One region of the Janthinobacterium lividum genome, then DNA from elsewhere that is predicted to be linked to it. Evidence: predicted binding sites of a transcription regulator. Region 1 holds the regulator's gene; each other region holds the start of a gene.
The links. The regulator FNR, encoded in region 1, switches genes on or off when oxygen is low (the NO sensors DNR and NnrR bind a similar motif). The targets are predictions, from matches to a motif close to TTGATNNNNATCAA.
Positions count from the first base shown of each region.

Region 2: a site for FNR is predicted at 2,453-2,466, ahead of U0004_RS09365 (DUF3079 domain-containing protein). Genes of this name have one in related genera too.
Region 3: a site for FNR is predicted at 1,284-1,297, ahead of U0004_RS15400 (serine protein kinase). Genes of this name have one in related genera too.
Region 4: a site for FNR is predicted at 1,592-1,605, ahead of U0004_RS14200 (PHA/PHB synthase family protein). Genes of this name have one in related genera too.

Region 1 covers NZ_CP139976.1:285,588-289,206, reverse strand. The annotation lists gene U0004_RS01200 (response regulator) at 1-1,160, opposite strand, end outside; gene fnr (fumarate/nitrate reduction transcriptional regulator Fnr) at 1,410-2,168, shown strand; gene U0004_RS01190 (FixH family protein) at 2,172-2,696, opposite strand; gene ccoG (cytochrome c oxidase accessory protein CcoG) at 2,843-3,619, opposite strand, start outside.
Region 2 covers NZ_CP139976.1:2,057,348-2,060,966, forward strand. The annotation lists gene U0004_RS09345 (GNAT family N-acetyltransferase) at 1-433, shown strand, start outside; gene U0004_RS09350 (GNAT family N-acetyltransferase) at 586-993, shown strand; gene U0004_RS09355 (hypothetical protein) at 1,126-2,052, opposite strand; gene U0004_RS09360 (hypothetical protein) at 2,051-2,413, shown strand; gene U0004_RS09365 (DUF3079 domain-containing protein) at 2,551-2,751, shown strand; gene U0004_RS09370 (prolyl-tRNA synthetase associated domain-containing protein) at 2,816-3,310, shown strand; gene U0004_RS09375 (MFS transporter) at 3,321-3,619, opposite strand, start outside.
Region 3 covers NZ_CP139976.1:3,426,820-3,430,438, forward strand. The annotation lists gene U0004_RS15400 (serine protein kinase) at 1-1,097, opposite strand, end outside; gene U0004_RS15405 (S1 family peptidase) at 1,354-2,535, shown strand; gene U0004_RS15410 (hypothetical protein) at 2,706-3,053, shown strand; gene U0004_RS15415 (catalase) at 3,143-3,619, opposite strand, start outside.
Region 4 covers NZ_CP139976.1:3,129,520-3,133,138, forward strand. The annotation lists gene U0004_RS14200 (PHA/PHB synthase family protein) at 1-1,539, opposite strand, end outside; gene U0004_RS14205 (hypothetical protein) at 1,924-2,163, shown strand; gene gcvA (transcriptional regulator GcvA) at 2,160-3,062, opposite strand; gene U0004_RS14215 (MFS transporter) at 3,186-3,619, shown strand, end outside.

The sequences.
Region 1 (3,619 bases):
ACGAAATCGCTCTTTGCGCGGTTGGCCGCCTCGGCCCGGTCGCGTTCCTGCTCCAGCTCCGCCGCGCGCGCTTCAAGTTCCTGCTGCAGGCGGTCGCGTTCGCTCATCAGGCCATTGAACGCTTCCGTCAGTTCGCCGATCTCGTCGCGCTGCTGTACCGGCACGGGGGTGAAACGGCTGCCGCTGGTGCGCAGGGCCAGCAGGGTATCGCGCAGGCGCACCAGCGGCGACAGCAGGCGCACGGTAACCCAGCCCAGAACGGCAGCGGCCAGCAGCGAAGCGAGGATGCTCCACAGCACCAGCCGGTACAGCACGCCATCGAACGGTTCGAAGGCATCCTCGACGGGCAGCGAGGCGGCCAGCAGCCAGTTCACGGATTTCAGGCGCTTGAAGCTGTTGACGGCCGTGATGCCGCGGCTGTTGGTGCTGACCATGCTGCCTTCGCCATCCTCCTTCAGCAGCTGGGTGGTCGTCAGGTTGGCGTTCGGCTTGCGCGGCTGCAGCAAACGGCTGGTATCGGGGTGCAGCACGTAGCGCGGCACGGCGCCGCGCGTGAGGATGAAGTAATAGCCGCTCTTGCCGATCTTTTCCGAGCGCAGGCGGCCCAGCAGATTGTCCTTGTACAGGCGCAGCACGCCGATCACCACGCCGGCCACCTGGCCATCGGCGGCCAGCACGGGCGCCACCATCTGCACGATGGGCATGCCGCTCGACTTGCCCAGCATCGGCTCGGTAATCATGGGCTGGCGCGTGCGCAGGACGGTCTGGAAATACTCGCGCTCGGCGACGTTGATGCCGGCGCGCCCCGTCACTTCCGGCATGTCGGCCACGATGGCGCCATGCGCGTCGAGCACCAGCACGTCGTCGAACAGCACCAGCATCGAGCGGCGCGCATAGTATTCGCGCAGTTTGGCGGGCTGGGCGATCAGTTCCGGCGGCTGCTGCCTGGCCGTCAGGGTGACAATCTGCAGCAGCATGCCCAGCTTGTCGTCGAGCTCGGCAGCGGTGCGGCTGATCAGCGATGACTGCTGGCTCAGCAGTACTCGGGTGAAGTCGTCGCGCATGTGCTGCACCTGGATCATGGTGACCAGCGCGATCATGGCGATCGAGGTCAGGCTGGTGGCCAGCGCGACTTTTGCTTTAATGCCGAGAGGCTTCATGATTTCCTTTTCAGTGCCGGGCGGCACAGGCGGCAGATAATGCTGTCAGGAATTTTCCTATCAATACCCCAGCTTGGCAAGCGCCGCCGCGCAAATTGCCCGCCCCGTATGGGCTTTTGACGATGTTGCCATATAATTAAAGGCTGGACGTCGTTTATTCGCCGAATTTACGGTGAAATTGGCATACGGCAACCCTGTATGCAGCTGTATGCAGTAAACTTGTTGTTGCATTTTCTAAAAGGTACCGACATGACTGAAGCGCTACTCACTCCCACCTTGCCCACCGTGAACGTGGAGGCGTTGCGTGCGCGATGCTCGACCTGCAGCATGCATCAATTGTGCCTGCCGATGGGCCTCGATGTGGGCGACATGGATAGGCTGGACCAGATCATCGGCCGCCGCCGCAAGATCGTGCGCGGCGCTTCGCTGTTCCGCATCGGCGACTCGTTCCAGAACCTGTATGCGATCCGCCTGGGGCATTTCAAGACGTACCAGATCAATCCGGGTGGCGAAGAGCAGGTGACGGGTTTCCAGATGGCCGGTGAACTGCTGGGCATGGACGCCATCAGCGCCGACCGCCACCACTGTAATGCGGTGGCGCTGGAAGACAGCGAAGTGTGTGAAATTCCGTTTTCCAGCCTGGAACAATTGCTGGGCAATATGCCGACCCTGCTGCGTCATTTCCACCGCATGATGAGCCAGGAAATCACGCGCGAGCAAAGCGTCATGCTATTGCTGGGCAATATGCAGGCGACCCAGCGTTTTGCCGCCTTCATCGTCAACCTGGCGTCGCGCTATGAAGCACGCGGCTATTCGGGCAGCAATTTCCAGCTGCGCATGTCGCGCGAGGAAATCGGCAACTATCTGGGCCTGACCATCGAAAGCGTCAGCCGCTTATTGTCGAAATTCAAGAAGGAAGGCTGGCTGCGCGTCTCGAACCGCGAGATCGAGATCCTGCAGCCGGCCAAGTTGAAAGCGATTACGGCCGGCACGGACATCTGCAAGTAAGACTTACAGTTCCTCGTCGGCATGCAGCGCGATGCTGCGTTGCAGGGGCCAGGTCCAGATGCCGGACAGGCGCCACTCGCGTTTGTCGTTTTCCACCAGCACTTGCCAGCGGCTGCGCTCGAGCATCGGCAGTGCTACGGAAAAATTGCCGGCCGCATCGGGCTGCACCAGCAGCTTGATATCCTTTTCCGGCAGGGTCGCATGCGCCAGGTGCAGCTGCAGCGGCGCCTGATAGGCCTTGCCGAAGCTGTGCACGGAACCACTGAGGCGCGCTGCAGCCACGTCATATGACAGGCGCGTATCCATGGCCAGGTCGCTGGCGATCGTGTCGCGCTTCAAATCCTGGTTGATCGCCTTGCCCTGCTTGTAATAATCGCCCACCACCAGCGCATCGGGCTGCGTAAACGCGATATAGCCCATGAAGCTGCCGACGACCACGGACAGGCCGGGGCCGATCATCAGCAGCCATGGCCAGCGATGCTTGTACCACGGTGCAACGGGGGGTTGCAGTTTCAGACTGTCGGACATTTTGTTCTCCTTGGGGTCGGACCCTGTGGGTCTGACCCCAGCTTTTGCTTCCGGGTTGAAAATCAAGTGACCCTAACGCATGATTGATGATACCCCTACGGCGAAATACCGGGGTCGGACCCAGAGGGTCCGACCCCAAATCAACATCACCGTGGCACGATGAATACCGCGCTTTCACGCACATGCAGCGATGGATCGTCCAGCGATTGCAATTCGATCGCAATCTTGTTCGAGCCCTTCTCGCCGACGCCGTGCGGCACGCGCAGGCGGATCGGCCAGCCCAGCGTTTCCGTCGGCTGCAAGGTCACTTCTTCGCGCGTCAGCAAGGTCAGGCCCGGCAAGCCGGAAGCGCTGATTTTAAAATGCTGGCTTTGCTCGGACGTATTCATGATCTGCAGGCGGTAGACGTTTTCGATCATGCCGTCTTCCACTTCGCGTCCCATCGAACCGCGGTCGCGGATCACGTCCATTTTCAGGGGCGTGCGCAGGGCCAGCGAGGTACACACGGCGATGATGATCAGGGCCAGGATGGAAGTGTAGATCAAGACGCGCGGGCGCATGGCGCGCTGGCGTATCTGCTTCGAATTGAAGTTGTTTTCCATCGCATGGTCGGTGCTGTAGCGTATCAGGCCACGCGGCCGCTCGACCTTGTCCATCACGCTGTTGCAGGCATCGACGCAGGCGGCGCAGCCGATGCATTCATACTGCAGGCCGTTGCGGATATCGATGCCGGTCGGACACACCTGCACGCACAGGGTACAGTCGATGCAATCGCCCAGCTTGTCGTTGTTGCCGGCCTTCTTGCTCATGGCGCCACGCGGTTCGCCGCGCTTGGCATCGTAGGTGATGATCAGGGTGTCCTGGTCGAACATGGCGCTCTGGAAGCGCGCGTAGGGGCACATGTATTTGCACACCTGCTCGCG
Region 2 (3,619 bases), 1.8 Mb from region 1:
TATTGCCAATGAAGAATGGCTCGTTCTGTTGAATCACCAGGACGTCATCCGCCACATGCCGCTCGCCACCGAAAGCTGGGATGAGCACACTGTGATGGAATGGGCGAAAGGCAAGGATGCGCAGTGGCAAGCAAATGGCTATGGGCCGTGGGCTATCCGGATTGATGGCGCGTTTGCCGGCTGGGGCGGTTTTCAGAAGGAAGGGCGCGAAGCTGACCTGGCACTGGTATTGCTCCCCGCGTTCTGGGGACATGGTCCTGCGCTGGTTCGCCGGTTCATGCACCGCCGGCTGGAACTGGGTATTGGCCCGGTCACTATCCTGCTGCCGCCCAGCCGCACTCGCGTCAAGGGGCTTGCAAGAATCGGCTTCGCATTGGATTGCGAAGTGGAGTATGAGGGCCAATGTTTTTTAAAGTTCCGGGCAATTGACTGAGTTACAGGTGCGTGGCGGAGACGGGAACAGCCCTTATCCCCCGCAACTGCCATACTATGAATACGCCGACATGAGCGATGCTTGTCGAAACAGGCTGCGGCCATATCATGGGTATAGCACGCCCAAGCGCGCTTACCTCCACCTTTGAAACCATGAAAAACATCACCGTAGAATATCGTCACAATTTTCCCCTTGATCCGGTCGATGTCGTCCGTGTTTTCGATCAGTCTGGAATCAAGCGCCCCACCGACAATCTCCCGAGAATCGCGCGCATGTTCGCCGCGCCTTGCCTCTTGCTGTCGGCTTGGGTGGATGGGGAGCTGGTAGGATTGGCCCGGTCGTTGACCGACTATGCCTATTGCTGCTATCTGTCGGATCTGGCCGTCAACAAGGATTATCAGGGCTTGGGAATTGGCAAGGAACTTGTCAAGCGCACCCAGGCCATCATCGGCGAGGAAGTGTCGTTGATACTGCTCTCCGCCCCGGATGCGATGTCTTACTATCCGACGCTCGGTTTTGAGCCTGCCGGCAATGCCTACGTCATTCGGCGCAAACATTAAGACGCAAGCTTCCATGCGATGGCTGCGCCACGGGACTTGAATCTCGCCGCTTGCTTATGATGAGCCAGCTTTCACGGCGAACGACGCTCCGTCCAAGCGTATACTAGCTTCATCCGGCGCGCGCGTGCTGTCTTAAGCGCACTCCTTGGCCCAATCGGCTTTTTGATACTTCTTGCGGCACTCGACGCGTTCTTCTTCTTTTGTGAAAGAAAATTCAACGGATTGCACCTGTTTTTGATCATCCGATAAATTGAGATAAATGCCGCGTTTTTTCCACTCGGCATAGGGCTTCATGTCAGCGTCGCTGAAACCCGATGCGTCGGGTTTGCCATACTTGGCAATATAGCGCTGCAGCGGGATGGATGCGTCCGGTACCCAGCGCATGTTGCTTATTTTTAAACTGTTATCGGTGGTTTCATTGGCCAGTTTTGTCCAGTACTCGAAAGTGAATACATCCTTTCTCGTGATCGTGCCTTCGGGGGAAGCTTCGATTTTCTCACTTATCTTCTCAAGCATTTTTCGTTGAAAAGGGCGCATGTCGGAAAATACCAGATATAGCTTGCCTGGAAACCCCGGACCTGAAAGCCGATAGAAACCATCTGACTCCGTTACCCATGCAGCTTCCACGGATTCAATGGTTGCAGCAGGAAATTGTGCCTTGATACTGCCCAGGGTCTGTCCGGCGGTGATGTTTTGAAAGCCTTCCGCCGATACTGCGGCGCAGGCGAGGGTGAAGGAAAGCAGTGCCAGTGCGCGAAAGGTTTTCGAACGTAAGAGCAGGCCAGCCAATATTTTTGAAGACATGGTTATTTGATCAGTGAAGGGAGTTGGTCGATATGAGTGCTTGTTATACTTGGCAATATTATAAAGTGCTGGCATACCCGGAGCGCCATTCATGCGGCCGATATTTTCAACCTTCCATAAGCTACGCCAATTCTCGTCCTCGGAAAAATACAGCTCAATGAAATGCGTGTATACCCTTGCCGAAGCCCTGGCAAAAGACCCCAGCCGCGTCGCCAAAATCCAATCCCTCACCCTCGACAGTTCCAGACCCCACATGGGCCTGAAAGGCAGCGAGGGCCTGTTCGCTTCCGAAGCCTGGTGGAAAAGCATCGAGGTCAGGCGCCTCCAGACGCCAACCTTGTCTGGTAGCATCGAGCGAACGTATTTCGCGGGCCAGGACAGCCGCCGTGGCGATCAAGTCAACAGCGTTATCTTGCGCCTGGCGGATGGCTCGACAGTGGACGAGAGCATCTACATGAACGACAAACAGGACATCAAGCTGTTCGTGCCTGGCGCCATGCTGACGATGGTCTACGCGCTGGATGAGCTCAAGGCACAGCCAGCCGCCGACGGCGGTGTCAATGTGGCGCGTATCGTGCTGGAAGTGGCCATCTCCGTCAGAAAAGATAAAGAGTAGGGGACGGTGCCATGCAGATGCTCCACTATCTGCATAAGCTTGATATTGGACAAGTTTTTAGCTGAAATTGGTTTGACCGCCCACCGCGCCAGGTCTAGAGTCATCAACAAGACCCAACCGACCCCGGCGCCCACACCATGGCCAAGCCTTTTCCCTTGAACCCCAAGAATCCCGAACGCATCTGCTGGGGCTGCGACAAGTATTGTCCGCCGGACGCCATGCGCTGCGGCAATGGTTCCGAGCGCACGCAGCATCCGATCGAGCTGTTTGGCGAGGGCTGGAATGACTGGGGGCTGGCGGCGGCCGACAAGGCCGACAAGGACGAGAACCCGCCCTGACGGCAAGCGCAGCACGCGGCGCGCCGCTACAATCTCTTCATCGCGTCCGAGCTGAGGAGTCTCCATGCAAGAAACCCTGTCCCGCTGGCTGGCAAGCAGCGCCGGCGATTACACCCTGGCCGAACACCCGGCCGTACACACCATCGATGAGGCGCTGATCCACGTGCCAGCCATGCCTGGCCTGATGGTAAAGAACCTGTTCGTGCGCGATGAAAAGGGTCGGCGGCATTTTCTCGTCATCGTGCCTTTCGACAAGCGCATCGACTTGGCGGCGCTGGGGCGGCTGTTGCCGGCCAGTAAGCTGAGCATGGCTTCGCCTGAACGCTTGCTCCAGCATCTGGGCATCACGCCGGGGTCCGTCAGCCTGTTTGCGCTGATCCACGACAGCGCGCAGGCGGTGGAACTGGTGCTGGACCAGGCCGTATGGGAAGCTGGTTCTGTGCAAGCCCATCCCTTGCGCAATACGGCCACGGTGGCGCTGTCGCATGCCACCCTGGTCGATTTCCTCGCCCATACTGGACACGTACCCCGCATTCTGAGCGTGCCGGCGGCTGATTAAACGCGTTGTATCAATGCCCGGCCACGGACGCGCCGCCGCTGCGCCGTCCCGGCCGGAAACCGTGCGCGCGGGCCGACCAGGCGACGAGGAGCGCCAGCACCAGCAAGCTGACCATTGCCCACGGGAAGGCGTCCGCGCCCCACGTTTCCAGAAGGGCGCCGCCGACCACGCCCGCGGCCGCAATCGCGCCATTCCACGCCACTACGTTCATCGACAAGGCCACGTCGGCGCCACTGCCTGCCGTGTCGGCCAGCGCCGTCTGCAACAGTGTTGCCGCGCCGCCAAAGGACAAGCCCCAGACGGCCATGC
Region 3 (3,619 bases), 3.1 Mb from region 1:
AGGTGTACGTCGCGAAAGGCGGGCGCGGCCGCCAGGATCAACTTGCGGTAGATGCGTGCTTCCTCGCGGTAATTGAGCGTGTACGGCACTTGCACGATGACCATGCGGTCGAGCAGCGCCTCGTTTTCGCTTTCTTGCAGGAATTTGCGAAATTCGGCCAGATTCGTGTGCGCGAGGATGGTTTCGTCGAGATAGATGAGGGGAAAGCGCGACACCTTGACATTCTTTTCCTGCGTCAGGGTCAATAGTAAATAGAGGAATTCCCGCTTGACCTTGAGGATCTCGATCATTTCCAGCATGCCGCGGCTGGCCGCGTATACCGCGCCGGACCATGACCAGGCGCGCGGATCGCCTTCGTCGCCGTACTGCGCCACTTTCGACAGGTCGACGGAACCGACCAGGTCGGCCAGGTCGGCCGTGGTGGGATCGTGCGGCGCATACGTGCCGATGCCGCAGCGGCCCGCCTCGGACAGGTGGATGCGCTCGACGGGCATGCGCAGGAAATCGCCTGCGTACTGTTCTTCCAGGCGGGCGCGGCAATGCGGGCACAGTTCGCCCTGCAGCTCGGCATCATAGCTGGCGCGAAAGTCGGCGCGCATGCTGTGCGGCACCAGATGCAGCGGCGATTCGTGCACGGGACAGCCGGCGATGCCGTACAGCGCGCCTTCGCTGCTGTGGCTGTATTCTTCCAGCCCCCGCTTGAGCAGGATCACCATGGTCGACTTGCCGCCCGATGGCGGGCCCAGCAATAGCAGCATGCGCCGCCCCACCTCGGAACCGACAGCGGCTGCCTTGAAATAGGCGGCAACCCGGTCGATCGCCTCGTCGATGCCGAACAGCTCGTCGTCGAACAGGCGGCAGCGGAAGCGCCCGTTGTCATCGGTCTGGCCGTTCCAGCGCATCATGTCCCACAGGTACTGGTGCGCGCTGCGCGTCAGCAGGGCCGCGCGACCGGGCAGGATCTGCTCGATGAAATCGGCAAAACTGCCGCCCCATGGGCGGATGCGGTGTTTTGCCGCCCAGGCCGCCATGCCGTGCACAAAACCCGCATGCTGGCCTGCTTGCTCGCCCGCGGGCGCGTCGTCGTGGCGTGTCATACCAGGGCTCGTCATTGTTTCCCCATCCATACCGTTGCTGCCGTGGAGCAGGCCCGGTTCCAGCCTGTCAGCCAAGTATACGGCGCCACCTCTGGCCGCACGCCTGATCTCGCTCAACCTTGACGAGGGAACTATTTTTATCCTCGCTGCCCCCGTTGGGGCAGGGCCGCCATGCACCAGCGCAGTTCAATCCAGATCAATACCGGCCGGCGCGGTCCGTCCAGACTGATGGTTTGCGGCGACCCACGAGGAGAACATGATGATAGGCAACGAGAATGGCTTCAGCGCCCCGCCTGGCGCCGGCGGCAGGGGACAGAGCGCGGACGATGAAGAGGCCGTCGGCCAATTTTCCGTCCCTGGCGAAGACGATAATACGATCGAGAGCGCGTCCGTCTCGGACGTGCCCGACGCCTTGAGCGGCGTCAGCATGGAATTGCTGGAAATCAAGCGCGGCATCGAAGATGGCATGCGTCAAAGCATTTCCCAGGCGGGCGGCGTGCGCGCGGCCGACGCCTTCAGCGACGGCGGCAATATCCAGGGCGTGTCCATCGGCCTGGGCGAGGGCGCCAGCGACAGTTCGTCCGGCGAACCGGGCTTGCCGGCCCTGACCCTGTACGTGGCCGAGCCCACTTCCGTCGACCGCGCCAAGGCCGCCATTGTGGGGGCCATGGGCGTGCGCGCCGTGTCCAGCGACAGGGTGCCCGTCAACATCGTCGTCACGGGCGTGATCGATGCGCAACCGCACCGCTTCCGTTTGCGCCCTGCGCCGGGCGGCGTGTCGGTCGGGCATTTCCGCATCACGGCCGGCACCATCGGCTGCCTGGCCGTGGGGCGCAGCGCGCCGCGCAACAGTCGTTTGATGATTCTTAGCAATAATCACGTGCTGGCCAATTCCAATGGCGGCGTGTTCAACGACTGCATCGTGCAGCCGGGCCCCATCGATGGCGGCCGCTGCCCGCAAGACCAGGTTGCCGTGCTCGAGCGCTTCGTGCCCATCAATTTCAGCGGCGGCGTCAACTTCGTCGATTGCGCCACCGGCTGGGCCTGGCCAGACCGCGTGCGACCCGAACTGGTCTACCTGAGCGGCGGCGTGCCGGCGTACTTCCGCATCAGCAATGCGCTGGTGGCGCCCGCGCTGGGCATGATGGTTGGCAAGTCCGGTCGCACGACGCAGCTGACGCAGGGCCGCATCACGGGCCTGGGGGCCACCATCAACGTCAATTATGGCGGCGGCAGGATCGCGCTGTTCCAGGACCAGATCGCCATCACGGGCGTCAGCGGCGCATTCAGCGCGGGCGGCGATTCCGGCTCGTCCATCTGGACGTGGAACCAGCAGCGCAATCCCGTCGGCCTGCTGTTTGCCGGTGGCGGCAATATCACGTTTGCCAACCAGATGCGGCGGGTGGTGGTGGCGCTCGACATCAATTTATACACCTGAGCCCGCTGCAAGGGCATGGCGCGGCGGCGTTGCGCCGCCTTGCATCACGCTGTCTTTTGCACGATGATGATATGAGTCAAGGGCAGCAGCCACGCATGGTGCTGGCAGGCGAAGCGTGCTGCAATGCCGGATGGCCGGGTGTATCATGGAATGCATCAGGAGGGTCTGTCATGTCAAACAGTAAATTTGCACAATCGCCCCATGCCGTCTTCGAGGACGCCGCCATGCCGTATTTGCCGGATGAGGCCACTGGACAGGGAATGGGCGGCACGGGTCAGGGATACTACGCCCCTGCCGCGCCCCCGGGCCGCCTGGAAGCGGCAAAGCGGCGCAACGAGCGGGCGCTGATGGCCATCGATGGCGTGGAAGGTGTCGGCCTGGGGCAGACGGCCGTGGGCAAGGAAGCGCTCGTCGTGTATTTGCGCGACTCGTCCGTCAAGCGGCGCGTACCGTTGCAGGTCGAGGGCTATCCGGTGGAGACGAGCATCACGGGCCAGATCGACATCCAACGCTGGTAGGTAGGCGAGCCCGACGGCCAGGCCACCGGGCTGCGCATAGCCGCAGGAAGACCTGTTGCCAGGCCTTCGGCTTCGCTTATCCGCCCGCCTTATTTGCTCAAGCGGCTGATCGCTTCAGCCACGCCCGCGCCATAGGCAGGATCGCACAGGGTGCAGTTGCCGATGTGGCGTTGCTTGACTTGTTCCGAAGCGCCCGAGATGGCGCGCGCCGTGTTGTCGAACAAGGCTTGCTGCTGTGCCGGTGTCATCAGGCGGAACAGGGCGCGCGGCTGCGAATAGTAATCCTCGTCGACACGGTGGTTCCAGTGGTCGGCCGCGCCTTCGATGCTCAGCGGCGGTTCGCGGAAATCGGGCTGCTCGGCCCATTCCTGCTCGCTGTTCGGTTCATAGCCCAAGGTTCCGCCCTGGTTGCCGTCGACCCGCATCTGGCCATCGCGGTGATAGCTGTGGAACGGGCATTTCGGCGCGTTGACAGGGATATGGCTGTGGTTGACGCCGAGGCGGTAGCGCTGCGCGTCGCCATACGAAAACAGCCGGCCTTGCAGCATCTTGTCCGGCGAAAAGCT
Region 4 (3,619 bases), 2.8 Mb from region 1:
GACGTCCGTGTCGGTCAGCAGCTGCAGTTTATACACGGAGCGCCACGGCGCCACGTGATCCGTCAGGGTGCCGACGGCAAAGATGGGCGCGTCGATGTCGCGCAGGGCGATGTGGCGGCCCGCCGTGCGGTAGCGGCCTTCGGCCAGGTCGTTGTGCAGGAACAGGCGGCGCAGGTATTCCGCATGCATGCGGCAGGGCATGCGCGTGGCGTCCCCGTTCCAGGCCATCAGGTCGCTGTCCTGTTCATCTTGTCCCAGCAGGTAGTGGTTCAAGCGGCGCGACCAGATCAAATCGTTCGAGCGCAGCAGCTGGAAGGCGCCCGCCATCTGCTTCGTATCGAGGTAGCCCTGCTTCCACATGGCCGCTTCCAGGAAGCTGACCTGGCTATCGTCGATGAACAGCGACAGTTCGCCCGGCTCCTTGAAGTCGACCTGCGAGGCCAGCATGGTGAGGCTGGCCAGGCGCGCATCGCCATCGCGCGCCATCGTCGCGGCGGCGATCGCCAGCAGGGTGCCGCCCAGGCAGTAGCCGGCCGCATGCACCTGCGGCGCGCCCGTGATGCGGGCAACGGCGTCGAGCGCATCCATCACGCCCAGCTGGCGGTAGTCTTCCAGCGACAACTCGCGGTCTTCTTCCAGCGGGTTTTTCCAGGAAATCATGAATACCGTGTGGCCCTGGCCCACCAGGTAGCGCACCAGCGAATTGTGCGGCGACAGGTCGAGAATATAGAACTTCATGATCCAGGCGGGCACGAACAGCAGCGGCGTCGCATGCACCTTGGCGGTGGCGGGAGCGTACTGGATCAATTCGATCAAGTCATTGCGGTAGACCACCTTGCCCGGCGTGACGGCCAGGTTCTGGCCCACCTTGTAGCGGTGCGCATCGGGGGCATGCGCTCCCATGGCGGCGCGCTGCCAGTCGTCGGCCGCGTGGACCATGCCGCGCGCCAGGCTGGCGCCGCCGCTCTCGAGGGTGGCTTGCTGTACCACGGGATTGGTCAGCAGGAAGTTCGACGGCGCCAGCATGTCGAGCCACTGGCGCACGGTGAACGTGACGACGTCCTCGTGGTGCGGCGAGACGCCGCGCACGCCCGTGGTGGCACGGTGCCACCATTGCTGCTGCAGCAAGAAGCCCTGGTAGACGAGGTTGTACGGCCAGCGCCGCCAGGCAGGGTCGTCGAAGCGCCGGTCCTGCGGCAGCGGCGCGATGCACGGCGGCTCAGTGGCGCTGCCGGCCAGCGCCGATTGCAGCGCGTACTGCTGCCAGTGGCCGATCTTCTTCCACGCTTCCTGCAGCAGGGTTTGCTGCTTCGACGGCGCCAGCGCCAGGTGGCTGAGCCAGTCGGCATAGGCGTTGCCCAGCGCGGCAGGCGAAATGCCGCCCGTGAACTTGCCCAGCCAGGCGCTCAGCAGCAGGTCCAGGGTGGCGCCTTCCGGTGCGCTTTCCGGATAGTCGGGCACTGGCACGCCTTGCCAGGCGCTGCCCAGGCGCTCATGTTCAATGTTGTGTTCCGCGTCGCTCGGCTGCGTCTTGCTCATCCAGGGCTCCTGTCATTTTTTTACAGGGTAGCAAGAGCTTGTTCAAAAAATTATGATCTACATCAAGTTTGGCCGGATGCGTGCGGCAGGCGGCTTGCCACCTGGATGGCAGTTCGAATAAAAGTCATTTAAACGAATATTGCGATTAAAATGATTATATTGAATTTTAATCCATACGGGTTCGGGCCTGGATGGCGTGAAAAGCTTGCTGTGAACCATTTTTCACTATGGTGGGACCTATTTTACCCATCGTTCTGCCGGTCGCGGAATAAGAAAAACGATTTTTTCGTGAATTTATTTGTTGTATTTGATAAATTTATGTAGCAAGATGTAGTTAAGCAAGAAGTGAAGCAAGACCGCTCACGGTGGATAGAGGAGATGGACATGCATACGAAAATGTCGGCAAGCGGCAGCGAAGAGGCGGGCAAGGGCTATCCACACGGGGCTGGCGCGGGTGCCGGCAATGCGTCCGTGCGGCGCCTGAAAGCCATTGGCTACCTGGCCCTGTTGCTGGCCATACTGCCGGCCGCAACGTGCATCGCCATGGGGCGCGCCGGCGTACCGGCGCCGTTCAGCACCGCCTGCGGCGTGGTGTCGTGCGTGGCCGCAGGCCATGCGCTCTAGCACACTGCCTGCGCTTCCTCGCAGATCCATGCCATGAATGCCTGCACGGCGGGGCGCGTGGCCGCGTCGGGCCGCGCCACCAGGTAGTAGGCAAAGCGCGCGGGCCAGGGCAAGTCCAGCACTTGCACCAGTCGCCCGGCGGCGATTTCCTCCTGCGCGTACAGCTGCGGCACCAGGGCCAGGCCCTGGCCCGCCTCGGCCGCGCGTATCAATAGAAAATCATCTTCGAAGGCCGAGCCGCGCCGCGCCCGCGCCGCATCCGTGCTGTCGTCCGGGGCGCCATGCGCGGCCAGCCACAATGGCCAGTCGGCGCGGTCCGTATCGTGCAGCAGCGGGTAGCGCAGGCAATCGGCCGGTGTGGCGATGGGCGGCTGGCCCGCCATCAGGGCGGGGCTGGCGACGGGCACCAGCACGGGCGCCATCAATCGCGTCACCTGCAGGCCCGGATAGTCGCCCAGGCCGTGGCGCAAGGCCACGTCGACCCGGTCGCGGCGCAAGTCGACCAGCGCGGATGTCGCTTCCACGCGCACCTCGATATGCGGATGGCGCTGGTTGAAGCGACCCAGGCGCGGCACCAGCCACGCGGCGGCAAAGGTGGCGACCGTACTGACGGTCAGCGTCTGGCGCGCGCCCATGTCTTCCAGCGCCTGGCTGGCGCCGGCGATCTGCGCGAAGGCGCCCAGCAGGGCGGGGTGGACCATGGCGCCCGCCTCGGTCAGGCGCAAGCCCTGGCGTTCGCGCGTAAACAGGGGCATGCCGACCCGCTCTTCCAGCAGGCGGATCTGCTGGCTGACGGCGCCGGACGTCACGTGCAGCGCCTCGGCTGCTGCCTTGATGCTGCCGCGCTGGCCCACTTCGACAAAGGCGCGCAGCGCCTGGAGCGGTAAAGGATGCTTCATCGATATAGTTTTTCTATAGTTATCCGCGAAAAATCATCGTTTCATTTTCGCTCTGGAAAAACGCATTATAGGGGCATGCGACGTTCTTTTGACGTCGAGTAAAACTATATCGATAGGATCTCCATGTTACTTTCACATCGGCAACTTTGCCTGGTGTTGCTGTGCACCACGCAATTCGTTGCCTTGCTCGACTTTTCCATCACCATGATTCCCTTGCCGCAAATCCAGCAGAGTCTGGGCTTTACGTCCGGCGGGCTGCAATGGGTGATCAATGCGTATGGCGTGGCCATCGCCGGCTTCCTGCTGCTGGGCGGGCGCGCGGCCGACATGTTTGGCCGCCGCCGCGTCTTCATCACGGGGCTGCTGCTGTTCACGGCCGCCTCGCTGCTCGGTGGTTTTTCGCACAGCCCGGCCATGCTGGTGGCCACGCGCGCGCTGCAGGGCTTCGGCGCCGCCATGTTTTCGCCGGCCGCGTTCTCGCTGCTGCTGGCCGTCTTTCCCGAGCCGGCGCAGCGCAACCGGGCGCTGGGGGCCTGGACGGCCGTGGCGGCCAGCGG